Regions from separate parts of the Aquabacterium sp. T101 genome, predicted to be linked through region 4. Evidence: predicted binding sites of a transcription regulator. Region 4 holds the regulator's gene; each other region holds the start of a gene.
What was found. The regulator sigma-54, encoded in region 4, starts transcription at its own class of promoters, with help from an activator protein. The targets are predictions, from matches to a motif close to TGGCANGNAANCTGCTTT.
Positions count from the first base shown of each region.

Region 1: a site for sigma-54 is predicted at 6,193-6,210, ahead of AC2EAQ_RS18345 (urease subunit gamma). Genes of this name have one in related genera too.
Region 2: a site for sigma-54 is predicted at 5,001-5,018, ahead of AC2EAQ_RS04025 (CmpA/NrtA family ABC transporter substrate-binding protein). Genes of this name have one in related genera too.
Region 3: a site for sigma-54 is predicted at 4,929-4,946, ahead of glnA (type I glutamate--ammonia ligase). Genes of this name have one in related genera too.

Region 1 is NZ_JBXVVZ010000010.1:56,974-64,180, reverse strand. Features, by position in the region: gene urtE (urea ABC transporter ATP-binding subunit UrtE) at 1-564, opposite strand, end outside; gene urtD (urea ABC transporter ATP-binding protein UrtD) at 1,180-2,064, opposite strand; gene urtC (urea ABC transporter permease subunit UrtC) at 2,061-3,218, opposite strand; gene urtB (urea ABC transporter permease subunit UrtB) at 3,215-4,813, opposite strand; gene urtA (urea ABC transporter substrate-binding protein) at 4,824-6,119, opposite strand; gene AC2EAQ_RS18345 (urease subunit gamma) at 6,221-6,523, shown strand; gene AC2EAQ_RS18340 (hypothetical protein) at 6,520-6,699, shown strand; gene AC2EAQ_RS18335 (urease subunit beta) at 6,696-7,001, shown strand; gene ureC (urease subunit alpha) at 6,998-7,207, shown strand, end outside.
Region 2 is NZ_JBXVVZ010000001.1:871,856-879,062, reverse strand. Features, by position in the region: gene nirB (nitrite reductase large subunit NirB) at 1-1,922, opposite strand, end outside; gene AC2EAQ_RS04035 (ABC transporter ATP-binding protein) at 1,919-2,722, opposite strand; gene ntrB (nitrate ABC transporter permease) at 2,712-3,617, opposite strand; gene AC2EAQ_RS04025 (CmpA/NrtA family ABC transporter substrate-binding protein) at 3,630-4,865, opposite strand; gene AC2EAQ_RS04020 (ANTAR domain-containing response regulator) at 5,108-5,743, opposite strand; gene AC2EAQ_RS04015 (hypothetical protein) at 5,798-6,220, opposite strand; gene AC2EAQ_RS04010 (thymidylate synthase) at 6,306-7,121, opposite strand; gene AC2EAQ_RS04005 (ABC transporter transmembrane domain-containing protein) at 7,130-7,207, opposite strand, start outside.
Region 3 is NZ_JBXVVZ010000001.1:968,126-975,332, forward strand. Features, by position in the region: gene xth (exodeoxyribonuclease III) at 1-212, shown strand, start outside; gene ntrC (nitrogen regulation protein NR(I)) at 257-1,726, opposite strand; gene glnL (nitrogen regulation protein NR(II)) at 1,746-2,834, opposite strand; gene AC2EAQ_RS04480 (hypothetical protein) at 2,855-3,355, opposite strand; gene glnA (type I glutamate--ammonia ligase) at 3,450-4,868, opposite strand; gene AC2EAQ_RS04490 (competence/damage-inducible protein A) at 5,048-5,842, opposite strand; gene AC2EAQ_RS04495 (sterol desaturase family protein) at 5,864-6,817, opposite strand; gene AC2EAQ_RS04500 (polysaccharide deacetylase family protein) at 6,846-7,207, opposite strand, start outside.
Region 4 is NZ_JBXVVZ010000004.1:192,875-200,081, forward strand. Features, by position in the region: gene argS (arginine--tRNA ligase) at 1-996, shown strand, start outside; gene AC2EAQ_RS12570 (SPOR domain-containing protein) at 993-1,625, shown strand; gene AC2EAQ_RS12575 (thiol:disulfide interchange protein DsbA/DsbL) at 1,676-2,320, shown strand; gene lptA (lipopolysaccharide transport periplasmic protein LptA) at 2,450-3,025, shown strand; gene lptB (LPS export ABC transporter ATP-binding protein) at 3,022-3,819, shown strand; gene AC2EAQ_RS12590 (RNA polymerase factor sigma-54) at 3,842-5,383, shown strand; gene AC2EAQ_RS12595 (THUMP domain-containing class I SAM-dependent RNA methyltransferase) at 5,380-6,612, shown strand; gene AC2EAQ_RS12600 (DUF6249 domain-containing protein) at 6,706-7,119, shown strand; gene AC2EAQ_RS12605 (RNA polymerase sigma factor) at 7,127-7,207, shown strand, end outside.

The DNA of each region.
Region 1 (7,207 bases), on a different contig from region 4:
CACCAGCACGATGGCCATCGTCTTGCGGTCGGCCAGCATGCGGATCACGCGGCCGATGTCCTTGATGATGCTGGGCTGGATGCCCTCGGTGGGCTCGTCGAGCATCAGCAGCTTGGGGCCGGCGGCCAGCGCGCGCGCGATGGCCAGCTGCTGCTGCTGCCCGCCGGACAGGTCGCCGCCGCGTCGGCCGATCATCTGCCGCAGCACCGGGAACAGCTCGAACAGCTCCGGCGGCACGGCAGTGCCGCCCGGCTTGGTGGCCAGGCCCATGCGCAGGTTCTCGTCCACCGTGAGGCGGCCGAAGATCTCGCGCCCCTGCGGCACGTAGCCGATGCCGGCGCGCACGCGGCCGTAGCTCGGTGCGCGCGTGATATCGGTGCCGTCGATGACGACGCTGCCGGTCTTGACCGGCACCACGCCCATCAGGCTCTTGAGCAGCGTGGTCTTGCCCACGCCGTTGCGGCCGAGCACCACCGTCACCTCGCCCACCTTCGCCTCGAAGGACAGGTTGCGCAGGATGTGGCTGCCGCCGTAGTACTGGTTGAGGCCGTCGACCTTCAGCATCTGCGTTCCTTGGCCTTCGTCTGGGAGGCGGGCCTGTCGCGCCGCATCGGCGTGGCGCCCGACGCGGCGGCGCGCGACGTCGGCGGTCGGCGCTGCGCGCCGACAGCCCTGCGGTGCTCGCCCGCCCGGCCCGTGGCCGAACTCGCTTCGCTCACTGCGTTCGCTGCGCTCGGACAGCCGCCACGAGTCAGATGACGAGGCGCGCTGGCGCGCGCGGCCGGGCGCGCTGCGCTCCTCGGCGCCGCCCACGCGCACCGCCGCGCCGGGCGCCACGCCGAGGGCCACCGCAGTGGCATGCCAAGGGTCTGCACGCCGGTGTCAGTGTCGGCCTGTGCGGGCGGGCCGGTGCGGCTCGGCGCCCTGTGGAACGGCGAGGCGCGCAGGGTCCGGGGTCGGCGCGCGCAGCGCGCTTCGTGAACTGACTCGCCGCGGCTGTCCGAGCGCAGCGAACGCAGTGAGCGAAGCGAGTTCGGCGGCGCGACCCCGGTCCCGAGCACCGCAGCGCAGTCGTCGCGCAGCGACGACCGTTCCAGCGGGCGCCGAGCCGCACCGGCCCGCCCGCACAGGCCCGAGAAGAAGGCCCGCATGCACGCGCTGGCGTGGGACAGTCTCGACTCAACGCCCAAGGTACACCTCGACCACCTTCTCGTTGGCCTGCACGTCCGACAGCAGACCCTCGGCGAGCACGCTGCCCTCGTGCAGCACGGTCACCTTCTTGCGGCCCTGCGTGAGCTGGTCGACGAACTTCATGTCGTGTTCCACCACCACCAGCGAGTGCTCGCCTTCCAGGCTGAGGAACAGCTCGGCGGTGCGCTCGGTCTCCTCGTCGGTCATGCCGGCCACCGGCTCGTCGAGCAGCAGCAGCTTCGGGTCCTGCATCAGCAGCATGCCGATCTCCAGCCACTGTTTCTGGCCGTGCGACAGCAGCCCGGCGGTACGTTGCGCCTCGTCCTTGAGGTGGATGCGCTCCAGCGTGGCGCCGATGCGGTCGAGCTGCTCGCCCGACAGGCGCGAGAACAGCGCCGCGCGGGCGCGTCGGTCGGCGGCGAGCGCCAGCTCCAGGTTCTCGAACACCGTCAGGCGCTCGTACACGGTGGGCTTCTGGAACTTGCGACCGATGCCGATCTGCGCGATGTCGGGTTCCTTCAGGCGCAGCAGGTCGATGTTGGAGCCGAACGAGATCGTGCCGCCGTCCGGGCGCGTCTTGCCGGTGATGCAGTCCATCATCGTCGTCTTGCCCGCGCCGTTGGGGCCGATGATGCAGCGCAGCTCGCCGACGTTGATCGCCAGCGACAGAGCGTTCAACGCCTTGAAGCCGTCGAAGCTCACCGTCACGTCGTCCAGGTACAGCGCCACGCCGTGGGCGAAGTCGGGCACGCCATGGCGCAGCACGCGGCCGTAGGCGGCACTCCGGTCGCCGCCGTTGACCTGGGCCGCGGCCACGCGCTGGGCATAGGCCTCGCGCCGGCGGGCGCCCTCCTCCATCAGGTCGGGCGTCATTCCCTGCGCTCCTTGCGCCGCCACTGCGTCACCAGCCCCACCAGGCCGTTCGGCAGGAACAGCGTGACGGCGATGAACATCGCACCCAGGAAGTAGAGCCAGAACTCGGGGAACGCCGCGGTGAACCAGCTCTTGGCGCCGTTGACGAAGAAGGCACCGACGATCGGGCCGATCAGCGTGGCGCGGCCCCCCACCGCGGCCCAGATCGCGATCTCGATCGACGCGGCCGGGCTCATCTCGCTCGGGTTGATGATGCCCACCTGCGGCACGTACAGCGCGCCGGCCACGGCGCACATCACGGCCGACAGGGTCCAGATCGCCAGCTTGTAGGCCACCGGGTTGTAGCCGGTGAACATGACGCGGCTCTCGGCGTCGCGGATGGCCTGCAGCACGCGGCCGAACTTGCTGGTGACGATGGCGCGCGCCATCAGGAAGAAGCCGATCAGCACCAGCCCCGACAGCACCGCCAGCGCCACGCGCATCTGCGGCGTGGCGATCGGGATGTCGAGGATGCGCTTGAAGTCGGTGAAGCCGTTGTTGCCGCCGAAGCCGGTCTCGTTGCGGAAGAACAGCAGCATCGCGGCGAAGGTGAGCGCCTGCGTGATGATCGAAAAGTACACGCCCTTGATGCGCGAGCGGAAGGCGAACCAGCCGAACACGAAGGCCAGCAGCCCGGGCACCAGCACCACCAGCAGCGCCTGCGCGACGAAGCTGTCCGACAGCGCCCAGTGCCAGGGGAACTCCTTCCAGTTCAGGAACACCATGAAGTCCGGCAGGTCCGACTGGTACTGCCCCTCGCGGCCGATCTGCCGCATCAGGTACATGCCCATCGCGTAGCCGCCCAGCGCGAAGAACAGCCCATGCCCCAGCGACAGGATGCCCGCGTAGCCCCAGATCAGGTCCATCGCCAGCGCGCAGATCGCATAACAGAGGATCTTGCCCACCAGACTGACGTAGAAGTCCGGCAGATGCAGCCAGGACCCTTCCGGCACCACCAGGTTGAGCACCGGGATGCCCACCGAAACAACGACAAGGCAGACAAGAACGGCAGTCCACCCCCGCCAGCCCAGCAGGCGAGGCCGGTCCGGCTCCGCCGGCCGGCTCGCGCCGCCCCCCTGGGGGGGAGCGCCGAAGGCGCTACGGGGGGGGGTCATACCTCCGCGCTCCGGCCCTTCAGGGCAAACAGCCCGGAAGGCCGCTTCTGGATGAACAGCACGATCACCACCAACACCATGATCTTGGCCAGCACCGCGCCGGACCAGCCTTCCAGCAGCTTGGTCAGCACGCCCAGGCCGAGGCCGGCGACGACGGTGCCCGCGAGCTGACCCACGCCGCCCAGCACCACCACCATGAACGAGTCGACGATGTAGCTCTGGCCCAGGTCCGGGCCCACGTTGCCGACCTGGCTCAGCGCGCAGCCGGCCAGCCCGGCGATGCCGGCGCCCAGCGCGAAGGCCCAGGTGTCCACGCGCGCGGTGTTCACGCCCATGCAGGCCGCCATCGGCCGGTTCTGCGTCACGCCGCGCACGAACAGGCCCAGCCGCGTGCGCGCGATCAGGAGCGCCACGCCGGCCAGCACCAGGGCGGCGAAGACCAGGATCGCGATCCGGTTGTAGGGCAGCGTCAGGTTGGGCAGCACGGCGACGCCGCCGGACAGCCACGCGGGATTCTCCACCGGCACGTTCTGCGCGCCGAAGATCGAGCGCACGGCCTGCATCAGCATCAGGCTGATGCCCCAGGTGGCCAGCAGCGTCTCCAGCGGCCGGCCGTAGAGCCAGCGGATCACGCTGCGCTCCAGCACCGCGCCCACCAGCGCCGCGACCACGAACGAGGCCGGCACCGCGGCCAGCAGGTACCAGTCGAAGGCGTCCGGCAGGTAGGCCCTGAACAGGTTCTGCACCACGTAGGCGGCGTAGGCGCCGATCATCATCAGCTCGCCATGGGCCATGTTGATCACGCCCATCAGCCCGTAGGTGATGGCCAGGCCCAGCGCCACCAGCAGCAGGATCGACCCGAGCGACAGCCCGGTGAACAGCACGCCCAGGCGCTCGCCCCAGGCCAGGCGCGACTCGATGGCCGCCAGCGTGCGCTGCATCGCGGCCTTGACCTCGGCGTCGCTCTCGGCGGCGAGCTTTTCCAGCAGCAGCGAGCGCGTCGCGGGGTCGCGGCTGCCGGTCAGCAGCTCGGCCGCGGCCAGGCGCTTGGCCTTGTCCTCCGACGAGATCAGCGCGGCCGCCTTGAGCATCTCGAACTGGGCCTTCAGGCGCGGGTCGGTCTCGGCGGCAGCGGCCTTGTCCAGCAGCGGCAGCAGGCCCTCGTCGACGTTGTCCTTCAGCGCCGCCAGCGCGGCGGCGCGCTCGGCCACCTCGGGCGACGCGAGCTTGAACGCGGCCTGCGCCCCTTCGAGCGCAGCACGCATCCGGTTGTTATTGATGACGTCCTCCGCATCGTCCGGCAGCGCCGCCTTGGCGCCGGTGGCGGCGTCGACGACGGCCTCGCCCTGCACCAGCAGCACCTTGCCGCCGGCGATCTTGGCTTCGTCGTCGAGCAGCGCCTTCACGAAGGGCAGCACGCTCGCGTCGCCCGCCGCGACGCGCTCGTTGAGCGCGGCCACACGGCTGTCGACATCGCCCTGCGCGATCGCCAGGGCCTGTTCGGGCGTCAGGGCGTGAGCCCGTCCGGCCCAGCCGCCCGCCACGAGGGCGGCGGCCAGGAACAGGCCTCCGAGGAGGCCTTTCGGGAACGTCATCAGGGGCGCTTTACTTCTTGGCCACCACGGGCTCGTTGACCTTGCCCTTGTTCTCGGGGATGTAGTCGCTCCACGGGTCGGCCACGACCGGGCCCGGGGTCTTCCACACCACCTTGAACTGGCCGTCGGCCTGCACCTCGCCGATAAACACGCTCTTGTGCAGGTGATGGTTCTTCGGGTCCATCTTCGAGGTGATGCCCGACGGCGCCTTGAAGGTCTGGCCGGCCATCGCGGCGATCACCTTGTCGGTGTCCGTGCTCTTGGCCTTGGTGACGGCCTGGGCCCACATGTGCACGCCGATGTAGGTGGCCTCCATCGGGTCGTTGGTCAGCGGCTTGTCCTTGTGGCCGGCGATGCCCTTGGCCTTGGCGTAGTCGCTCCACTTCTTGATGAACTCGGCGTTGGTCGGGTTCTTGATCGACTGGAAGTAGTTCCAGGCGGCCAGGTGCCCCACCAGCGGCTTGGTGTCGACGCCGCGCAGTTCCTCCTCGCCGACCGAGAAGGCGACGACCGGCACGTCCTTGGCCTTCAGGCCCTGGTTGCCGAGCTCCTTGTAGAACGGCACGTTGGAGTCGCCGTTGATGGTGGAGACCACGGCGGTCTTCTTGCCTTCGCTGGCGAACTTCTTGATCTTGGCGATGATCGACTGGTAGTCCGCGTGGCCGAAGGGGGTGTACTCCTCCATGATGTCGGCGTCGGGGATGCCCTTGGCCTTCAGGAAGGCGCGCAGGATCTTGTTCGTGGTGCGCGGGTACACGTAGTCGGTGCCCAGCAGCACGAAGCGCTTGGCGCTGCCACCGTCCTTGCTCATCAGGTACTCGACCGCGGGGATGGCCTGCTGGTTGGGCGCGGCACCCGTGTAGAACACGTTCTTCGACAGCTCCTCGCCCTCGTACTGCACGGGGTAGAACAGCAGCGAGTTGGTCTCCTCGAACACCGGCAGCACGCTCTTGCGGCTGACCGAGGTCCAGCAGCCGAACACCACGGCGACCTTGTCCTGCGTGATCAGCTGCTTGGCCTTCTCGGCGAACAGCGGCCAGTTCGACGCCGGGTCGACGACCACGGGCTCGAGCTTCTTGCCGAGCACGCCGCCCTTGGCGTTGATCTCGTCGATGGCCATCAGCACGGTGTCCTTGAGCACCGTCTCGGAAATCGCCATCGTGCCGGACAGCGAGTGCAGCACGCCGACCTTGATGGTGTTGCCCTGGGCCAGGGCAGGCGCGGCACTGAACATGCCGGCAGCGACGAGCGCGGCACCGACCGCCTTGAGGGCATGGCGGCGCGGCAGCGATTTGGTTTTGTGCATGGGTTCTCCGTCCTGTGGGTTGGTGGGGGACGGGACCCGTTACGCAACCGGCGTGCCAAGTCCTTCACGAGGGTGGCACCGAAACTGCAAGAATCCGGGCGATGGACCTGACCCCCCGAGAGAAAGACAAGCTGCTGCTGTTCACCGCCGCGCTGCTGGCCGAGCGGCGCAAGGCGCGCGGCCTCAAGCTCAACGTGCCCGAGTCGATCGCGCTGATCAGTGCGGCCATCCTCGAAGGCGCGCGCGACGGCCGCACCGTGGCGCAGCTGATGAGCGAAGGCAAGACCGTGCTCACGCGCGCGGACGTGATGGACGGCGTGCCCGAGATGATCCCGGAGATCCAGGTCGAGGCCACCTTCCCCGACGGCACCAAGCTGGTGACCGTGCACCAACCCATTGCATGACGGAGAAAATCGTGCGCACCACTTTGGCCTGCCTCGCGCTGCTGATCACCACGGCCGCGTCGGCCCACGACGGGCACGGTGCCGCGGGCACCCACCTGCATGCGTCCGACGTGTTCGGCCTGCTCGCGCTGGCCGCCGGCGTGGCCTGGTGGCTCGGCCGCCGGAGCGGCCGATGATCCCGGGCGAGCTGCTCGTCGACGGGGCCGACATCGAGCTCAACGCCGGCCGCCGCACGCTGACCGTGGTGGTGGAGAACGCCGGCGACCGGCCGGTGCAGGTGGGCTCGCACTACCACTTCGCCGAGACCAACCCGGCGCTGCGCTTCGACCGCGCGGCCGCGCGCGGCATGCGGCTGAACATCGCCTCGGGCACCGCCGTGCGCTTCGAGCCCGGCCAGCAGCGCACCGTGGAGCTGGTGGACTACGCCGGCGACCGCGCGGTGTGGGGCTTCCGCGGCACCGTCATGGGGGCGCTATGAGCCGGATCGGGCGCCGGGCCTATGCCGAGATGTTCGGCCCGACCACGGGCGACCGGGTGCGCCTGGCCGACACCGCGCTGGTGATCGAGGTCGAGCGCGACCTCACCGTCTACGGCGAGGAGGTCAAGTTCGGCGGCGGCAAGACCATCCGCGACGGCATGGGACAGAGCCAGCGCGTCAACGGCCCCGGCGCACACGAGGCCTGC
Region 2 (7,207 bases), on a different contig from region 4:
TTGGCGTAGGCGTGGCCGCTGGGCATGCCGATGTCCTTCCACACCGCGGGCAGGTCCTCCTTCTTCACGCCCAGCAGGTCCAGGCGCTGTCCGCCGGTGACCTTGACGGTGGGGATGCGGTACATGTCCACCGCGTCGGCGATGCGACGCAGCTCGTCGGCCGTGGTCTCGCCGCCCCACATGCGCGGGATCACCGAGTAGGTGCCGTCCTTCTGGATGTTGGCGTGGCTGCGCTCGTTGATGTAGCGGCTCTGCGGGTCGTCGACCGCCTCCTTGGGCCAGGTCGACAGCAGGTAATAGTTCAGCGCCGGGCGGCACGAGGCGCAGCCATTGGGGGTGCGCCAGCCCATGCCGCGCTGCACCGCGTCGATGGTCAGCCAGTGCTGGTCGCGGATCGCCTGCCGGACCTCGGCGTGGCTGGCGTCGGTGCAGCCGCACATCGCCTTCTTCGTCGGCGGCTTGGAGTAGTCGCCGCCGGCGGTGGCCATCAGCAGCTGCTCGACCAGGCCGGTGCACGAGCCGCAGGACGCGCTGGCCTTGGTGTGCTTGCGCATGTCGTCCAGCGTGAACAGGCCCTTGTCCTTGATCGCCTTGCAGATGGCGCCCTTGGTGACGCCGTTGCAGCCGCAGACCTCGTCGCTGTCGGCCATGGCGGCGGCGCGCGCGTGTCCTTCGTGGCCGGTGTCGCCGATGTTGTTCTCGCCGAACATCAGCCGGTCGCGGATGTCGGCCACCGGCCGGCCCTCGCGCATCAGCTTGAAGTACCAGCTGCCGTCGGCGGTGTCGCCGTAGAGGCAGGCGCCGACGAGGCGGTCCCCCTGGATCACCAGCTTCTTGTAGACGCCGCCCCAGGGGTCGTTGAGCACGATCTCCTCGGTGCCCGGGCCGCCGGCGAAGTTGCCGGCCGAGAACAGGTCGATGCCGGTGACCTTGAGCTTGGTGCTGGTGGTGCTGCCGGTGTAGCGGCCGATGCCGAACTGCGCCAGATGCGTGGCGCAGACCTTCGCCTGCTCGAACAGCGGCGCCACCAGGCCGTAGGCCACGCCGCGGTGCGCGGCGCACTCGCCCACGGCGTAGATGCGCGGGTCGGTCACGGTCTGCAGCGTGTCGGTGACGACCACGCCGCGCTGGCACAGCAGCCCGATGCGCTCGGCCAGCGCCGTGCTGGGCCGGATGCCGGCGGCCATCACCACCAGGTCGGCCGGGATCTCGCGGCCGTCCTTGAAGCGCACCGCCATCACGCGGCCGTCGCGGTCGGGGATCAGGGCCTCGGTGTGGGCGCCGATCTCGAAGCGGATGCCGCGCTCCTCCAGCGAGCGCTGCAGCAGGCGCGCCGCGGTCTCGTCGAGCTGGCGCTCCATCAGCCACGGCATGATGTGGACGACCGTCACCTCCATGCCGCGTCGCATCAGCCCGTTGGCGGCCTCCAGGCCGAGCAGGCCGCCGCCGATGACCACCGCCTTTCGGTAGGCCTGCGCCGCGTCGATCATGGCCTGCGTGTCGGCGATGTCGCGGTAGCCCACCACGCCGGCCAGGTCGCGCCCCGGCACCGGCAGGATGAACGGGTCCGAGCCGGTGGCCAGCAGCAGCCGGTCGTACGGCGCCTCGGTGCCGTCGTCGGCCACCACCATACGGCGCACACGGTCCACGCCGACCACGCGGCGGCCGGCGTGCAGCACGATGCCGTGCTCGGCGTACCAGGACAGCGGGTTGAGCACGATCTCGTCGATCGTCTGCTCGCCCGCCAGCACGGGGCTGAGCAGGATGCGGTTGTAGTTGGGGTGCGGCTCGGCGCCGAAGACGATGATGTCGTAGAGGTCCGGCGCGATGGCCAGCAGCTCCTCCACCGCGCGGATGCCGGCCATGCCGTTGCCCACCACCACCAGCTTCTGCCGCGTGGCGGCCCTGTCGTCGCGCTTCATGCGGCGGCCCGGTCGGGGTGGCCGTGGCGGGTGTAGAGGAACTCCAGCACCTGCTTGCGGCATTGGACATAGGCCGGGTCCCCGGCCAGCGCGACGCGGTCGCGCGGCCGCGCCAGCGGCACGGTGACGATCTCGCCGATGGTGGCCGCGGGGCCGTTGGTCATCATCACGATGCGGTCGGACAGCAGCACCGCCTCGTCGACGTCGTGCGTGACCATCAGCACGGTGCTGCCGGTGCGCGCCACGATCTTCAGCAGCTCGTCCTGCAGATTGGCGCGCGTCAGCGCGTCGAGCGCGCCGAAGGGTTCGTCCATCAGCAGCACCTTGGGCTCCATCGCCAGCGCGCGCGCGATGCCCACGCGCTGCTTCATGCCGCCCGAGATCTCGTGCGGCCGCTTGCTCGCGGCATGGCCCATGCCCACCAGATCGAGCGCGGCCTGCGTGCGCTGGCGCAACTGCGCCTTGCCCTCGGTGGCGCCGAAGACGCGCTCCACCGCGAGGTGCACGTTGTCGAAGCAGGTGAGCCAGGGCAGCAGCGAGTGGTTCTGGAACACCACCGCGCGCTCGGGCCCGGGCGCGGCGATCTCGCGGCCGTCGCACAGCAGCACGCCGGCGCTGGGCCGCAGCAGGCCGGCCACCAGGTTCAGCAGCGTGCTCTTGCCGCAGCCCGAATGGCCGATCAGCGCGACGAACTCGCCCTCGGCCACCGTGAGGTCGATCTGGCGCAGCGCATGGAAGCGGCCCTTGCGGGTGTCGAACACCATCTCGGCGGACTCGACCTTGATGAACTCAGTCTTCATGGCTGAACCTCCGGGCCACCGCGATCAGCGCCTGCTCCAGCAGCAGGCCGACGATGCCGATGACGAAGATCGCCACCAGGATGTGCTTCACGTTCAGGTTGTTCCACTCGTCCCAGACCCAGAAGCCGATGCCCACGCCGCCGGTCAGCATCTCGGCGGCCACGATCACCAGCCAGGCCGTGCCCACCGACAGGCGCACGCCGGTGAGCATGTAGGGCAGCACCGCGGGCAGCAGGATGCGCGTGATGACCTTCCACTCCGACAGCGCCAGCACGCGCGCCACGTTCAGGTAGTCGGCGGGCACGCGCTGCACGCCCACCGCGGTGTTGATCACCATCGGCCAGATCGAGCAGATGAAGATGGTCCAGATCGCGGCCGGGTTGGCGCTCTTGAACACCAGCAGGCCGATCGGCAGCCAGGCCAGCGGCGAGACCGGCCGCAGCAGGCTGATCAGCGGCTGCACCATGCGGTTGAAGAACGCGAAGCGCCCGATCACGAAGCCCAGTGGGATGCCCACCAGCGCCGCGAGGCCGAAGCCCAGGCCCACGCGCTCGAGCGAGAACAGCACGTTCCAGCCGATGCCCTGGTCGTTGGGGCCGTTGCGGTAGAACGGATCGGCGAACAGCTTCGCGGCGGCCTCGAAGGTGGCCCAGGGCGTGGGAAAGCCCTTGCCGCCCTGGGTGAGCAGCGCCCACACGCCCACGAGCAGGCCGAAGCCGATCACCGGCGGCAGCACGCGCAGCCACCACTCGCGCCAGTCGATGCCGGGCCGGGGCAGTGGCGGGGCGGCTGGCGCGGGCGCCGCCGGGACGATGCCGCGCGGGGCGGCGGCGTCACGCTCGGCGCGCGCCTGCGCGGCGGCGTCCAGCGGCGAATGGAACACGGCGCTGACCATGGCGTGTCCTCCTCAGGCCGCGCTCGCGCGCACCTTGAAGCCGTCGGCGTAGCGTGCCGGGTCCTTGCCGTCCCAGGTGACGCCGTCGATCATCTTGCTGCTGCGCAGGTCGCTCTTGGGCAGGCTCACCTTGAGCGCGGCGGCCGCCTCCTTGTAGAGCGCCGTCTGGTTGACCTGCTGCGCCACGGCCAGGTAGTTCGGGTGCTCCTTGGTCAGGCCCCAGCGCTTGTGCTGGGTCAGGAACCACATGCCGTCGGACAGGTAGGGATAGTTCACCAGCCCGTCGTTGAAGAACTTCATGTGGTTCGGGTCGTCCCAGGTCTTGCCCAGGCCGTTCTGGTAGCGGCCCAGGATGCGCTGGTTGATCGCGTCCACCGAGGTGTTGACGTAGGCCTTGTCGGCCACCGTCTCCGCCATCTTGTTCTTGTTCGACAGGCTGGCGTCGATCCAGCGGCCCGCCTCCAGGATCGCCATGATCACCGCGCGGCAGGTGTTCGGGTGCTTCTTGACGAACTCCGACGTCGTGCCCAGCGCCTTCTCGGGGTGGTCCTTCCAGATGTCCTGGGTGGTGGCCGCCGTGATGCCGATGCCGTCGATGATGGCGCGGTGGTTCCAGGGTTCGCCGACGCAGTAGCCGTCCATGTTGCCCACGCGCATGTTGGCCACCATCTGCGGCGGCGGCACGGTGATGACCTTGGCGTCCTTCATCGGGTTGACGCCGAAGGTGGCCAGCCAGTAGTACAGCCACATCGCATGGGTGCCGGTGGGGAAGGTCTGCGCGAAGGTGTACTCGCGCTTCTCGGCGGCCATCAGCCGGGCCAGCGACGCCCCGTCGACGGCGCCCTTGTCCGCCAGCTTCTTGCTCAGCGTGATGGCCTGCCCGTTGTGGTTCAGGTTCATCAGCACCGCCATGTCCTTCTTGGGGCCGCCCACGCCCTGGTGCACGCCGTACACCAGGCCCCACAGCACATGCGCCATGTCGAGCTCGCCGTTGACGAGTTTGTCGCGCACACCGGCCCACGAAGCTTCCTTCGTGGGCACGATCTTCACGCCGTACTTCTTGTCGAAGCCGAGCACGCTGGCCATCACGACGCTGGCGCAGTCGGTCAGCGGGATGAAGCCGATGCGCACCTCTTCCTTCTCGGGCTTGTCGCTGCCGGCGGCATAGGCCACGGCGCGCAGCGCGGGGTCGATCACCAGCCCGGCGCCTGCGATGGCGGCGCTGCGGATCGCACGGCGGCGTGTCATGTTCGGTCCCTTCGTCATGATCGGCTCCTGAAAAAAAATGGGCCCGTCGCACCGGTGGTGCGACGGGCCCCATTGCCCTGACAGCTCTAGACTCCTGGTGCCACGACGCCATTGCCGTGCCACTCGCCACCCCGGCATGCAATCGACGTGCCAGCCATTCGGCCCCTCCGGTGCGGCGTTGGCGCCGGTCCGGCGCGGCCAGCGTCCCGCATTGGGTGCGGCAGCGCACCAATCTGGCCCGATCAGCCCAGCAGCGACTCCAGGTCGATCACGCGCTCGGCGGCGTCGCGCAGGCGGATGCCCTTCTTCATCGCCAGGTCCTGCAGCACGCGATGGGCGGCCGGCTCGTCGAGCTTGCGGTTGCGCATCAGCAGCCGTTTGGCACGGTCGATCAGCTTGCGGTCCTCCAGCTCGTTGCGCGTGCTGGCCAGTTCGGTGCGCAGTGCTTCCTCGGCGGCGAAACGCTCCACGGCCACGTCGATCACCGATTGCACGCGCTCGCGCGCCAGGCCGCGCACCACATAGGCCGACACGCCGGCGCCGAGGGCCTCGCGCATCGTCGGGCGGTCCTCGCTGTCGGTGAACAGCGCGATCGGCCGTCGCGCATGCTGCGTGGCCACGGCGATGTGCTCCAGCACGTCGCGCACGCCGGAGTCGCTGCGCACCACCACGACGTCGGGACGCAACTGCTCCACCGCCTCGGGCAGCGTGGCGTCGCCGGCCCGCACGCCCAGCACCAGCGAGCCGGCGTCGGCCAGGGCCTGCGCGATGGCATGCGCGTCGTCGGAGCGCTCGCGCTCGGTGTCCAGCGGGTCGGTGACGATCAGCACCGACAGGCGCCGGGGTGCGGTGGGGGAGGGAGGCGGCGCAGCCGTCATGCCCCCGGCGGCTGCAAGACGCGGGCCATGCGTCCCGCGGCGAAGCGTGTGCGCCTAGGGGGCCTGCTCCAGCAGCGGCCGCAGTCGGGCCTGCAGCGCGCGCGCCTGCGGACCGCCGCGGGCCAGCACCCGCTGCACCTGCGCGGCCACCTCGGCCGCGCCGCGCTCCTGCTCGGCGCCCTTGATGCGCTCGATCCGGTCGCGGATCTCGCGCAGGCGCTCCACGGCCCGGCGTCCCTCGGCGGTGGACGGTGGCGACTGCGCCGACAGGTCGAGCAGCGCTTCGGTGATCAGCCCGAGCTGGCGCCCGTAGCTGGCCACGCCGAAGGCCTGCTCCTCGACCCGGGCGTCGCCCGAATCGGGTGCGATGCCACCGAAGAACCAGTGCGTGTCGGGCGCGATGTGCTGGGCGACGCTGCCGCTCCAGGGAAAGTGCAGCTGCGGCGCGAAGAACCAGAGCCAGGGCGTGGTGAACATGGGCAGGCGGGCGAGGCCCGTGGTCGGTGCAATGGCCCCAAGGTAGCCGCGCCCGCGCGCAGCGTCCATCCCCAGGTGCGCGCGGCTACACCGCCACCGGGGCCTTGATCGCGGGATGCGGGTCGTAGCCCTCGACCGCGAAGTCCTCGAACTCGTAGTCGAAGATCGACGCCGGCCGACGCCGGATCACCAGCGTGGGGTAGGGCCGCGGCTCGCGCGACAGCTGCAGCGCCACCTGCTCGGCGTGGTTGCTGTAGATATGGCAGTCGCCGCCGGTCCAGATGAAGTCGCCCACCTCCAGGTCGCACTGCTGCGCCAGCATGTGGGTCAGCAGCGCGTAGCTGGCGATGTTGAACGGCACGCCCAGGAAGATGTCGGCGCTGCGCTGGTAGAGCTGGCACGACAGCCGGCCTTCGGCGACGTAGAACTGGAAGAAGGCGTGGCAGGGCATCAGCGCCATCTTCGGCAGGTCGGCGACGTTCCAGGCGCTGACGATGATGCGGCGCGAGTCGGGGTTGGCGCGCAGCTGCTTCACCACGTCGGCGATCTGATCGACGTGGCCGCCGTCCGGCGTGGGCCAGGACCGCCACTGCACGCCGTACACCGGGCCGAGGTCGCCGTCGGGCGCGGCCCACTCGTCCCAGATGCTGACGCCGCGCTCCTGCAGCCACTTCGCATTGCCGTCGCCGCGCAGGAACCACAGCAGTTCGTAGATGATCGACTTGAGGTGCACCTTCTTCGTCGTCACCAGCGGGAAGCCCTCGCGCAGGTCGAAGCGCATCTGGTGGCCGAACACGCTCTTCGTGCCGGTGCCGGTGCGGTCGCCCTTGGCCACGCCGTGCGTGGCGACATGGCGCATGAAGTCCTCGTACTGGTGTCGGATCGGTCGGCTCGGCTGCATGGCGCGGATTATCCGGCGGCGCCGGCCGACGGCTCGGCCGGGCGCGCCGCCGGCTCCACGTCGAACTGCATCGCCGCCAGGCGCGC
Region 3 (7,207 bases), on a different contig from region 4:
TCCGGCTCTTCGAGCAGCCGCCGAAGTCGTGGTCGTGGTGGGACTACCGCAACCTCGCGTTCCGCAAGAACCAGGGTCTGCGCATCGACATCATCCTCGTCAGCGAGGCACTGCGCGCGCAGGTGCGCGAGTGCGCGGTGGACAAGGCCCCGCGCAAGAACGAGCGGCCGAGCGACCACGCCCCGGTGTGGGTGCGGCTCGACGCGGCCTGAGACCGCCGGGTTCGCCGCCGGCGCAGCGGCCCGCGGGCAAGGCCTCAGTCGTCGAGGCCCAGTTCCTGGATCTTGCGCGTGATGGTGTTGCGGCCGATGCCCAGCTTCTGGGCCGCCTCGATGCGGCGGCCCCGCGTGGTGCCCAGCGCGGTGACGATCAGGCGCGCCTCGAACTGGCGCGTCAGCGTGTCCCACACCTCGGGCGAGCCGGCGTCGAGCAGCGCACGCGCCTCGCGCTCCAGGTCCGCCAGCCAGCCGCCCGCCAGTGCAGCGGCCGGGGCGACGGCCTCGGCGCCCGCTCGTGCCGGCACGGCCGCGGCCGCGGCCGGAGGGGCCGCCTCGGCCTCGGCCGCGACGTTGATTGACTCGTTGAGCTCGGGCGGCAGGTCCTTCGGCTCGACCACCTGGGTCGGCGCCATCACCGTGAGCCAGTGGCACAGGTTCTCGAGCTGGCGCACGTTGCCCGGGAAGTCGAACGCCGACAGGCGCGCCAGGGCGGCGTCGGACAGGCGCTTGGCCTCGACGCCGAGTTCCTTGGCGCTCTTCTGCAGGAACTGCCGCGCCAGCAGCGGGATGTCCTCGCGCCGCTCGCGCAGCGGCGGCAGGCGCAGCCGGATCACGTTGAGGCGGTGGAACAGGTCCTCGCGGAAGGCGCCGTCGCGCACGCGCTTCTCGAGGTTCTGGTGCGTCGCAGCGATCACGCGCACGTTGGCCTTGAGCGGCTGGTGACCGCCAACGCGGTAGAACTGCCCGTCCGACAGCACGCGCAGCAGACGCGTCTGCAGGTCGAAGGGCATGTCGCCGATCTCGTCGAGGAACAGCGTGCCGCCCTCGGCCTGCTCGAAGCGGCCGCGGCGCATGGTCTGTGCGCCGGTGAAGGCGCCGCGCTCGTGGCCGAACAGCTCGCTTTCCAGCAGGTCCTTCGGGATCGCGGCCGTGTTGATCGCGACGAACGGGCCGCCGCCGCGCGGGCTGTGCTTGTGCAGCGCGCGGGCCACCAGTTCCTTGCCGCTGCCGCTCTCGCCGGTGACCAGCACCGTGACCTGGCTCTGGCTGAGGCGGCCGATGGCGCGGAACACATCCTGCATGGCGGGCGCCTGGCCGAGGATCTCCGGCGCCTCGACCGGGCGCTCGGCGGCCACGGCCTCGCGCAGGCTCTCCTCCACCGCGCGGCGGATCAGTTCCACCGCCTTGGGCACGTCGAAGGGCTTGGCGAGGTACTCGAAGGCCCCGCCCTGGAAGGCCGACACGGCACTGTCCAGGTCGGAGAACGCCGTCATCACGATGACCGGCAGCCCGGGCAGGCGCTCCTTGACCTTGGCCAGCAGGTCCAGGCCGGAGCCCCCGGGCATGCGGATGTCGCTGACCAGGACCTGCGGTTCGTCCTCGGCCAGCGCGCCGATGACGTCGCGCGCGTTGGCGAAGCTGCGCACGGCGAACTGCTCGCGTGCCAGGGCCTTCTCCAGCACGAAGCGGATCGATTGATCGTCGTCGACGACCCAGATGTCTTTCATGCGAGCGCCAGCGCTTTCGTCAAGGCAAGGGGATGAACACCGTGAACACCGTGCGGCCCGGCACACTGGCGCATTCGATCGTGCCCTGGTGTTGCTGCACGAAGGTCTGCGCCAGGGTGAGCCCGAGGCCTGATCCGCCATCGCGTCCCGACACCAGCGGGTAGAAGATGCGGTCGCGGATCGCCTCGGGCACGCCCGGCCCGTTGTCCTCGATATGCAATTCGAGTGCCAGTCGCCAGCGTTGCTTGCCAATCGTCACCTGTCGGGCGATCCGCGTGCGCAGGATCAGCTCGGCGTCGCCGGCCGCGATGCGGTCGGCCAGCGCCTGACAGGCGTTGCGGGCGATGTTGAGCACGGCCTGGATCAGCTGCTCGCGGTCGCCGCGGAACTCGGGGATGGAGATGTCGTAGTCGCGCCGCAGCGCGATGCCGCGCGGGAACTCGGCCGCCAGCAGCGACCGCACCCGCTCGCACACCTCGTGGATGTTGACGTCGGCCACCATGTGCGCGCGCCGGTGCGGCGCCAGCAGGCGGTCCACCAGCGCCTGCAGGCGGTCGGCCTCGTTGATGACCACCTGGGTGTATTCGGTCAGCTCGCGGCGCGGCGGCGTCAGGCCCTCGAGCTCCATTTCCAGCAGCTGCGCCGCGCCCCGGATGCCGCCCAGGGGGTTCTTGATCTCGTGCGCGAGGTTGCGCACCAGCTCCTTGTTCGCCTCGGCCTGGGTAGCGGCGCGCTCCTCGCGGTCCTGGCGCGTCTGCTGCTCGATCTCGATCAGCTCCACCAGCACCCGCGACGGGGTGTCGGACTGGTTGACGATCACGTGCACCGGCAGCAGCTCGGCCTGGGTGCCGGCCGGCCGCTTGAGCACGCCCTCGAAGCGGCCGGTGGAGATGCGGTTGTCGGCGACGGCGGCCAGGGTCTCGCGCAGCGGCGCCGGGTCGGCCAGCCAGTCGGTCAGCGGAGTGGCCAGCAGCGTGCGCCGGGGCACGCCCAGCAGGTTCTCGAAGGTGGCGTTGGCATGCAGCACGCGGCCGTCGGGCTGCACCACGGCCACCAGCGTGGCCAGCAGGTCGTAGGCCGCGAAGGGGCCGGCCGGGGCGGATTCCATCGTGGAACCCCGCGGACGCCCTAATCGGCCTTGGGCGCGGGCAACTTGGCGAGCTCGCGCCGGATGGCGGCGATATCGGCCTGCTTGCGCGCGATGGCGTTGCGCAGCTCCTCGACGCGCTCCTGGTAGCGGGCGAAGTTGCGCTCGCCACCCTGCCGCTCGGGCTCGCCGTTGTTGAATTCCTTCTGCAGCGCGGCGAGCGCCTCCTCCTCGCGCTTGAGCTCGGCCTCGAGGATCTTGCGGGCGTCGCTGTCGCGGGCGCGCTGGTCCTTGGCGTCGACCCGGGACGATTCGCCGTCGCGTGCAGCGGCCGCCGGGCGCGGGGCCGGCTTGGTCGGCGCCACCACCGTGATCGGCGCACCCTCGATCGTGCGGCAGCCGCGCTCCCTGGCTTCCTTCTCGGTGATCTGGTCCGTGTAGAGCACCGGCGGCCCCGGACAGCGGTAGACCGGGGCGCCCTGGGCCAGGGCCACCGTCCCCGGAGAGAGCAGAAGGATGACGGCAAGCGTTCGCATGGTCATGGAACGCATTGTCCTCCAGACGCGACGACACCAGAAAAAAGGGCGGCCCGAGGCCGCCCCTTTCGCGTGACCGCCTGCGCGGTCGGGCCGTGCATCACAGCGAGTAGTACATGTCGAACTCGAGCGGGTGCGTGGTCATGCGGAAGCGGGTCACTTCCTGCATCTTCAGCTCGATGTAGGCGTCGATGTAGCTGTCGGTGAACACGCCGCCCTTGGTCAGGAACGCCCGGTCCTTGTCCAGGTACTCGAGCGCCTGGTCGAGGCTGTGGCAGACGGTCGGGATCTTCGCGTCTTCTTCCGGCGGCAGGTGGTACAGGTCCTTCGTGGCAGCCTCGCCCGGGTGGATCTTGTTCTCCACGCCGTCCAGACCGGCCATCAGCATGGCCGAGAAGCCCAGGTACGGGTTGCACAGCGGGTCCGGGAAGCGGCACTCGATGCGGCGGCCCTTCGGGTTGGCCACGTACGGGATGCGGATCGACGCCGAGCGGTTGCGCGACGAGTAGGCCAGCTTGACCGGCGCCTCGAAGCCGGGCACCAGGCGCTTGTAGCTGTTGGTGCCGGGGTTCGTGATGGCGTTGAGCGCACGGGCGTGCTTGATGATGCCGCCGATGTAGTACAGCGCGAACTCGCTCAGGCCGGCATAGCCGTCGCCGGCGAACAGGTTCTTGCCGTCCTTCCAGACCGACTGGTGCACGTGCATGCCGCTGCCGTTGTCGCCGACGATCGGCTTGGGCATGAAGGTGGCGGTCTTGCCGTAGGCGTGCGCCACGTTGTGGATCACGTACTTCTGCAGCTGCAGCCAGTCGGCACGCTGCACGAGCGTGGAGAACTTGGTGCCCAGCTCGTTCTGGCCCGGGGCCGCCACCTCGTGGTGATGCACCTCGACCGGGATGCCGAGCTGCTCGAGCAGCAGGCACATCTCGGAGCGCATGTCCTGGAAGCTGTCGACCGGCGGCACCGGGAAGTAGCCGCCCTTGACGGCCGGACGGTGGGCGCGGTTGCCGCCTTCGATCTTCTCGCCGGTGGACCAGGGGGCCTCCTCGGAGTCGACCTTGACGAAGCAGCCGGACATGTCGACGTTCCAGCGCACCTGGTCGAAGATGAAGAACTCGGGTTCCGGACCGAAGTAGGCCGCGTCGCCGATGCCGCTGCTCTTGAGGTAGGCCTCGGCGCGCTTGGCCAGCGAGCGCGGATCGCGCTCGTAGGGCTTGCCGTCGCCCGGCTCGAGCACGTCGCAGCTGAGGATCAGCGTCGGCTCCTCGAAGAACGGGTCGATGTTGGCGGTGTTCGGGTCGGGCATCAGCAGCATGTCCGACGCCTCGATGCCCTTCCAGCCGGCGATCGACGAGCCGTCGAAGGCATGGCCGGAGCTGAACTTGTCCTCATCGAAGTGCGACACCGGCACCGATACGTGTTGCTCCTTGCCGCGGGTGTCGGTGAAGCGGAAATCGACGAACTTGACGTCGTTCTCCTTCACCATCTTCATCACGTCGGCGACGGTCTTGCTGGCCATCAGGCGCTCTCCTGGCTTGGTCTGGGTTGTGGATGGAAGACTCGAAAAGTCGGGGGAAATCTAGCAGAAAGCATGCCCGCAGCCGGTGCGCTCGCCGGCACCAGCCGGCCGCACCGCCCCCAGGGCGCGCCCCGGCTTGGGGCGATGCAATGCACCGATATGGTGATTTCCAGGGCGCACTATCGCACCAACTCGGGGCCCAATGCCGCCCCAAATCGAACCAGCCCGGCATGCAGGTCGGCGTAGGCCGCCTCGGCGGCGGCAGCCGCGCCCTTGACGCCCAGTTCGATGTGGCGTCCGTGCTGCGGATGGTCGACGCTGGGCAGGCTGAACACGCGCACGCCGGCATGGTCGCGCTCGATCGCTTCCATCAGCGGCGTGAGCGACGCTTCCATGGCGCCGTAGACGATCACCGAGCGCTCGACCTGGCGCTGGGAGCCATGCAGGGCGCGGTAGCGCGTGTCCAGCAGCGTCTCGATCATCGGGTGCGCCATCACCGGGAAGCCCGGCACGAAGTGCACGTCGCCGACCGAGAAGCCGGGAATCTTGTTGTACGGGTTGGGGATGATCCCGGCGCCCGCCGGGAACACGCCCATGTTGAGGCGGTGCACGTTGTCCTCGCGATCGGGATCGTAGGGCTCGCCGCGCTCGCGCGCCACGTCGGCCATGCGCTCCAGGATCAGCGCGCGCGCCTGCGGGTGCAGCACCAGTTCACGGCCCAGGGCCGCCGCGGCGCACTGGCGCGTGTGGTCGTCGGGCGTGGCGCCGATGCCGCCGCAGCTGAACACCACGTCGCCGCTGGCGAAGGCATGGCGCAGCGCGTCGGTGATCAGCGCGCGGTCGTCGCCCACGTAGCGCGCCCACGCCAGCGCCAGGCCGCGGGCGGCCAGCAGTTCGATCACCTTGGGCAGGTGCGCGTCGCGCCGCTTGCCCGAGAGGATCTCGTCGCCGACGATGATGAGTCCGAACCGCATGCGGGCAAGGATAAGCGACGCCTAGGCGCGGCCGGCGAGGCGCTTCAGTCCCAGCCACTGCTGGGCCCAGAAGCCGCGCCCGTAGTCGCGCCCGTCGAGCTGGTCGCGGATGCCGGTGGCCTGCAGGTCGTCGTCGAAGCGCGCCGTGCCGAACAGCAGGTCCCACAGCGGGAACAGCACCGCGAAGTTGTGACCGCCGAGCGACCCGGGGCCCTGGCTCTCGTGGCCGATGCCGATGGCATGGTGCAGGCGGTGGAAGCGCGGGCCGACGAGCAGGCGGCTGCCGATGCGCCCGAAGTCGATCCGCACGTTGGCATGCGCGAGGCTTTCCACCAACTGGGTCAGGGCCACGATGGCGACGAACTGGCCCGGCGGCACGCCGATGGCCAGCGCCACGGCCACGAACACGCCGTCGCGGATCACGTCGTCGAGAAGGTGGTTGCGGTTGTCGGACCACAGCGTCATCTGGCGCTGGCTGTGGTGCAGCGCATGCAGCTGCCACCACCAGTGCCAGCGGTGCTGGGCCCGGTGCACGAGGTATTCCACGAAGTCGAACACCACGAGGTAGATCACGAAGCTGACCAGCGCGAGGTCGGAGACGCCGGGCCAGACCTGGTCGAGCTGGAAAGTCGGCAGGCCGGCCAACCGCAGCGCGCCGATGGCGGCGTCCCACAGCGGATCGATGGTGAAGAACAGCGCCACGCGCACCAGGCCCAGGCGATGGATCAGCGTGTAGGCGATGTCCGTGCGCACCGACGCGCGGTCAGTCACCCGCTCCACCGGTCGCCAACGCTCCAGGGTGCGCAGCACGAGCAGCATCACCGCGATCTGGAGCAGGCCGACGAGCAGCCAGCCCGTGGCCCGGTAGCCCTCGGCCAGCAGATGCCCGAGGCCGGCCTGGAACATCAGCGGCTGCACCAGCGACTCGAACAGCCACTGCTGCGCGTCGCCGAAGGTGTCGGTGAAGGCCTGCACCGGGTCGGTCATCGCGGGACGGCCTCGCCTAAGGACGCCCGCGCCCGTGCACGGGATGCTCGCGCAGCGTGGCAAAGCACAGGCCGCGCTGCTTCAGCCCCTGCACCAGCGGCTCCAGCACCGCCGGCGCCCACGGGTCCTGGCGCGACCAGATGCCCAGGTGGGCCACGAGGATGTCGCCGGCGCGGATGTCGCGCAGCGCCTGGGCCAGCAGCTGCGCGTTGGGGAAGCGGTCGCTCGGCAGTTCGTCGCCGAGGAACCCGGCGCGCGACCAGCCCACATGGCCGAAGCCGCAGGCCCGGGCCGCAGCCTCGAGCTGCGGCGAGGTGCGTCCGGCCGGGGCCCGGAACAGGGGCAGCACACCGTCGGTGATGCCCATGTCCTTCAGGC
Region 4 (7,207 bases):
GCCTACCTGCGCCACGAGCAGGACCTCGACCTGCGCGCCTTCGGCCTGAAGTTCGACAACTACTTCCTCGAGTCGGGCCTGTACCGCGACGGCAAGGTCGACGCCACCGTGGCGCGCCTGCAGGCCTCGGGCCACACCTACGAGGCCGACGGCGCGCTGTGGCTGCGCAGCACGGAGTACGGCGACGACAAGGACCGCGTGATGCGCAAGTCCGACGGCACGTACACCTACTTCGTGCCGGACGTGGCCTACCACATCGACAAGTGGAGCCGCGGCTACACCAAGTGCATCAACTGCCAGGGCACCGACCACCACGGCACGATCGCACGCGTGCGCGCCGGCCTGCAGGCCGCCGGCATGGGCATCCCGCAGGGCTTCCCGGACTACGTGCTCAACAAGATGGTCACGGTGATGAAGGGCGGCGCCGAGGTCAAGATCAGCAAGCGCGCCGGCGGCTACGTCACGCTGCGCGACCTGATCGACTGGACCAGCCGCGACGCGGTGCGCTTCTTCCTGATCAGCCGCAAGGCCGACACCGAGTACACCTTCGACGTCGACCTGGCGCTGGCCCAGAACGACGAGAACCCGGTGTTCTACGTGCAGTACGCGCATGCCCGCATCTGCTCGGTGCTGGCGGCCTGGCGCGAGCGCGGCGGCGACCCGGCCACGCTGGCGCAGGCCGACCTGTCGCGGCTTTCGGCGCCCACCGAGGCGGCGCTGATGCTGGCGCTGGCCGACTACCCGGCCATGCTCGGGCGCGCCGCGGCCAGCCTGGCGCCGCACGACGTCGCGTTCTATGCACGCTCGCTGGCGTCGGCGTTTCATTCCTATTACGCGGCCGAGCGCTTTCTGGTCGATGATGCGGCCCTGGCGCGCTCGCGCATGGCGCTGCTGGCCGCCACGGCCCAGGTGCTGCGCAACGCGCTCGGCGTGCTGGGCGTGTCCGCGCCCGAACGCATGGAACGCGAAACCCCAACCGAACCTCAAGACGCATGACCTCCCAGCGCGGCAGCTTCGCCCTCGGCCTGATCGTCGGCCTGCTCATCGGTCTGGCGCTGGCGCTGGGCGTGGCCCTGTACGTCACCAAGGTGCCGGTGCCCTTCGTCAACAAGGTGCCGCAGCGCACGGCCGAGCAGGACGCGGCCGAGGCCGAGCGCAACAAGAACTGGGACCCGAACGCCCCGCTGGCGGGCAAGCCGGCTCCGCCGCGCCCCGCGGCCAGCGGCGCCGCGCCGCCGCCCGGCGTGGCCGTGGCCCCGCCGGTGCCCGCGCGGCCGGCCGCCAGCGCGCCGGTGTCCAAGCGCGACCCGGCCGCCATCCTGGCCGGCGAGGCGGTGCCCGCGCCGGCGTCGGCCCCCGCCGCCAAGTCCACCAAACCGGGCGTCGACCCGTTCACCTACTACGTTCAGGTCGGCGCCTTCGCCCGCCCGGACGAGGCCGAGCAGCAACGTGCCCGCGTCAGCCTGATGGGCATGACGGCCAAGGTCAGCGAGCGCGAGCAGTCCGGCCGCACGATGTACCGGGTGCGCGTGGGCCCGTTCGACCGCAAGTCGGACGCCGACGCCGCCCAGGAGAAGCTGGCCGGCAACGGCGTCGAGGCCGCACTGGTGCGGGTGGAACGCTGAGGCCGCAAACCGATCCGACGGGTTCCGACCCCACAAGAAACCGAATCACCATGATCAATCGACGCGAACTCACCTGTGGCACCGGCGCCGCCACCCTGCTGCTGGCCTCGGGCCTGGCCCGGGCCCAGGGCGCGGCCCCTGTCGAGGGGCGCGACTTCGTGCGTCTGAACCCGCCGGTGCCGGTGGCGGCCGGCGCCAAGATCGACGTCATCGAGTTCTTCTCCTACGGCTGCCCGCATTGCTACGCCTTCGAGCCGATGCTCGAGCCGTGGATCAAGCGCCTGCCGGCCGACGTGGCCTTCCGCCGCGTGCCCGCGGCGTTCAATGCGCCGTTCGAGGGCTATGCGCGCCTGTTCTATGCCCTGGAGGCGATGGGCCTGGCCGAGCAGCTGCACAAGCGCGTGTTCGCCGCCATCCACGTGCAGCGCCAGCGCCTGGACAAGGACGCCGACCTGGCCGCCTTCGTGAGCTCGGCCGGCGGCGACGGCGCCAAGTTCGTCGAGACCTACAAGTCCTTCGGCGTGGCCACCAAGGTGCGTCAGGCCAAGCAGCTGTCCGAGGCCTACAAGATCGACGGCGTGCCCACGCTGGGCATCCACGGGCGCTGGTTCACGTCCGGCTCGCTGGCCGGCGGCCACGAGCGCGCGCTCCAGGTGGCCGACCTGCTGATCCAGCGCGCCCGCAAGCCGGCCTGACGCCGACCCGGCCCGCGCGCCGGGCCGCCGGCGGCCTCGCCCGCCGGGTGCACCCGAACGAAATCCGTGTCATTCGACGCGGCTGTTCCAGGAACGGCCGCTAGAATGGCCTGCAAGTTCCGTGCCCTCATGAAACGCCGATTCCCCGCCCTGACCCTGGCCGCCGCGCTCGCCGCCGGCCTCGCCCTGCCGGTCTGGGCCGAGAAGGCCGACCGCGGCAAGCCGCTGACGATCGAGGCCGACCAGCCCGGCACGCTGGACCTGATCAAGCAGGTGGTGGTGTTCAACGGCAACGTGGTCGTGGCCCAGGGCACGATGGCGATCCGCGCCGAGAAGGTCGAGGTGCGCGAGCGGCCGGACGGCCACCGCAGCGCCACCGCGCTCGGTTCGCCCGGCCGGCCGGCCAGCTTCCGCCAGAAGCGCGAAGGCGTCGACGAGACGATCGAAGGCGTGGCCGACCGCATCGAGTACGACAGCCGCGGCGACGTGGTGCGCTTCGCCGGCAACGCCCAGGTGCGGCGGCTGCGCGGCAGCACGCCGGCCGACGAGATCACCGGCAGCCTGATCACCTACGACAACGGCAACGAGACCTTCAGCGTGCAGGGCGGCGCGCCGGCCGCCGCCGGGGCCTCGGCACCGTCCGGCGGGCGCGTCCGCGTGGTGCTCACGCCCCGCCCCGACGCCGCGGCGTCCGCGCCGAAATGAGGTCCCCCAGCGTCGCGCCGGACGGGTTCGCCCCCTCCGGTGGCAGCACCGCCGCCAGCCGGCTCGAGGCCCGCGGCCTGCAGAAGCGCTACGGCACGCGCACGGTGGTCAAGGACGTGCATCTCGCGGTGGCCGCCGGCGAGGTGGTGGGCCTGCTCGGCCCCAACGGCGCCGGCAAGACCACCACGTTCTACATGGTGGTGGGCCTGCTGCGGGCCGACGCCGGCGAGATCACCATCGACGGCGCGCCGGTGCAGGGCATGCCGATCCACCAGCGCTCGCGCCTGGGCCTGTCCTACCTGCCGCAGGAAGCGTCGATCTTCCGCAAGCTCACGGTGGAGGAGAACATCCGCGCCGTGCTCGAGCTGCAGCACGGGCCCGACGGCCGCGCGCTGCCCGCGGCGCAGATCGACCGCCTGCTCGACGGCCTGCTGGCCGACCTGTCGATCGAGAAGCTGCGCACCAGCCCGGCCCCGGCGCTGTCGGGCGGCGAGCGGCGCCGCGTGGAGATCGCCCGCGCGCTGGCCACGCAGCCGCGCTTCATCCTGCTGGACGAGCCCTTCGCCGGCGTGGACCCGATCGCCGTGATCGAGATCCAGCGCATCATCGGCTTCCTCCGGGCGCGCGGCATCGGCGTGCTGATCACCGACCACAACGTGCGCGAGACCCTGGGCATCTGCGACCGGGCCTACATCATCAGCGAGGGCAACGTGCTGGCCGAAGGCACGCCCGAGGCCATCGTCGAGAACCCCGACGTGCGCAAGGTGTACCTCGGCGAGCACTTCCGGATGTGACCGTGGGCGCGAGAGTCTGTCCATGAAGCCGTCGTTGCAGGTCCGGCTGTCGCAGCACCTGGCGCTGACGCCGCAGCTGCAGCAGTCGATCCGGCTGCTGCAGCTGTCGACGCTGGAGCTGCATCAGGAAGTCGAGCAGATGCTCGAGCAGAACCCCTTCCTGGAGGCCGACGAGGACACCGCGGCGGTGCCGCTGAACGAGCCGCTGCCCGAGCGCACGCTGCCGCGCGACGAGCCGGTGGGCGGCGACGACGGCGCGGCCGACGAGGCCGCGTACTCCGACGCGGGCGGCGACGCCGCGTCCGGGGTCGACAACGCCGACTTCGGCACCACCGAGCGCGAGGACTGGGCCAACGGCACCGAGGGCGACGACTTCGACGGCATCCGCGAGACGCCGTCGCTGGCCGGCAGCGGCGCCGCGGGCAGCGGCGACGACGACTTCGAGCCGCAGGAGCGTTCCACCCAGGGGCCGACGCTGGCCGAGCACCTCGAGCGCCAGCTCGCCGGCATGCGCCTGTCGCCCGAGGACCGTGCCGCGGTGCAGGTGCTGATCGACTCGCTCAACGAGGACGGCTACCTCGCCGACACGCCCGAGGAGATCGCGCAGCAGCTCGTGCCCGACGAGGCCGACGCCGACGAGCGCGAGGCCCTGGTCGAGCGGCTGAACTGCGCGCTGCGCTGGCTGCAGAGCCTGGAGCCGCCGGGCGTGGGCGCGCGCAACCTGTCGGAATGCCTCGTGCTGCAGCTGCGCGCGCAGCCGCGCAGCGAGGTGCAGGCCGTGGCAGTGATCATCTGCAAGCAGCACCTGGACCTGCTGGCCCGGCGCGACTTCAAGAAGCTGGCCGCGGCCACCGGCGCCGACGACGACTTGCTGCGCGCCGCGCATGGCCTGATCGTGACCTGCGAACCCAAGCCCGGGCGGCCCTTCGGCCGCTCCGAGGGCGCGGTGGTGGTGCCCGACGTGATCGTGCAGAAGACCGGCCGCGGCTGGAAGGTGGTGCTCAACCCGGACGTGATGCCGCGGCTGCGCATCAACGACCTGTACGCCCAGGCGATCAAGGGCGCGCGCGGCAACGGCAGCTCGCCGCTGGCGGCGCGGCTGCAGGAGGCGCGCTGGTTCGTCAAGAACGTGCAGCAGCGCTTCGACACCATCGTGCGCGTGTCGCAGGCCATCGTCGAGCGCCAGAAGGGCTTCTTCACCCATGGCGAGATCGCGATGCGGCCGCTGGTGCTGCGCGAGATCGCCGACGAGCTGGGCCTGCACGAGAGCACCATCTCGCGCGTGACCACCGCCAAGTACATGGCCACGCCGCTGGGCACCTTCGAACTGAAGTACTTCTTCGGCTCGGCCCTGGCCACCGAGGCGGGCGGCAATGCGTCGTCCACCGCCGTGCGGGCGCTGATCAAGCAGCTGGTGGCGGTGGAGCCGGCCGACAAGCCGCTGTCGGACCACCAGCTGTCGGCCATGCTGGCCGAGCAGGGCATCCAGGTGGCGCGCCGCACGGTGGCCAAGTACCGCGAAGCGCTGAAGATCGCGCCCGCCAACCTGCGGCGGGCGGTATGACGGCTCCCGCCCGGCCGCCGCTGGTGGCGCTGTTCCTGCCCTGCGCGCAGGGCGTCGAGTCGCTGCTGATCGACGAGTGCAAGCGCCTGCTCGGCCCCGGCGCGCGCCTGGGCGAGCAGCGCGGCGGCGTCACCGTGATGGGCGACCACGTCACGGCCATGACGCTCAACCTGGAGAGCCGGCTCGCGCAGCGCGTGCTGTGGCCGCTGGCGCACGGGCCCTACCGTCACGAGCTGGAGCTGTACGAGCTGGCGCGCACCGTCGACTGGACCGCCTGGATCACGCCGCGCCAGACGCTGCGCGTGGACACCACGGCGCAGCGCTCGCCGCTCAAGAGCCTGAACTTCGCCACGCTGCGCATCAAGGACGCGGTGTGCGACGTGCTGCGCGAGGCCACCGGCGAGCGCCCGAGCGTGGACACGCGTCACCCCGACCTGCCGCTCGCCCTGCACCTCACCGCCACCCACGCCACGCTGTACGTGGACACCTCGGGCGAGGCGCTGTTCAAGCGCGGCTGGCGCGACGCCGGCGCGCAGAAGGGCGAGGCGCCGCTGAAGGAGACGCTGGCCGCCGCGATGCTGGCCGCCGCCGGCTGGCAGGGCCGCGCCGAGGACGGGCCGCTGCTCGACCCGTGCTGCGGCGCCGGCACCATCGCCATCGAGGCGGCGCAGATCGCCTGCGGCATGGCGCCGGGCCTGTCGCGCCGCTTCGCGTTCGAGCGCCTGGCGCCCTGGCGCACCCACCTGCCGGCCTGGCGCGCGATGGCGCAGGCCGCGCGCGAGCGCGTGCATGCCAGCGCGGTGCCGATCTTCGCCGGCGACGTGAGCTTCCGCATGACCGACTTCGCGCAGCGCAACGCGGCACGGGCCGGCGTGGCCGGCGCGATCGAGTTCAAGACCGCCGACGCGCTGCAGCGCCTGCCGCCCGCGCCGCAGGGCACTATGGTGCTGAACCCGCCCTACGGCGAGCGCATCGAGGCCAAGGGCCGCGGCCAGGCCGCCGCGCGCGAGGGCTTCGACGGCGACGGCACGCCGGCGGACTTCTTCGCCGCGCTGGCCACGCACTGGAAGCGCCACTACCCGGGCTGGACCGCCTGGGTGCTGGCCCCCGAGATGAAGCTGCCGTCGCTGATGCGGCTGAAGGAAAGCCGCCGCGTGCCGATGTGGAACGGGCCGATCGAGTGCCGGCTGTTCCGCTTCGACATGGTCGCCGGCTCGGCCCGCGGCTGACGCCGGGCGCCCCGAAACTTTTTTCGCGGCGACTGCATCCGCCGGCCGCCCTGCCGGCATCCAAGTGGACATTCCCCCTGCCTGGAGACCGACGTGGACCTTTCCATCCTGCCCAAGATCGCCGGCCTGACCATCCCGCTGGCCGGCATCGCGCTGCCGCTGCTGATCCTGTGGGTGGTGCTGCACTACCGCGAGCGCCAGCGCTCCAAGCTCTACGACACGGTGAAGTACTTCGCCGACCGCGGCATGCCCGTGCCGCGCGAGCTGCTCGACCCGCCGCAGGACCAGCGCCCGACCCTGGGCACGCCGCGCTTTCGCGCCTTCACGACGATCGGCACCGGCCTGGGCGTGGCGCTGATGTTCGCCATCATGGACATGCGCTTCCTGATCGGCATCGGCGGCCTGCTGGTCTTCATCGGCCTGGCGCAGCTGATCGCGTTGCACCTGGACGCCCAGGACGCCGAGAAGGCGCGCGCGCGCCAGGACGGCCCGGCCAGCGGCGACTGATGCCGCGATGACCGATGCGGCACCATCGGCACCCCTGCGGCCCGACGCGTTCGAGGCCCTGGTGCGCGAGCACCAGGCCCGCGTGCGC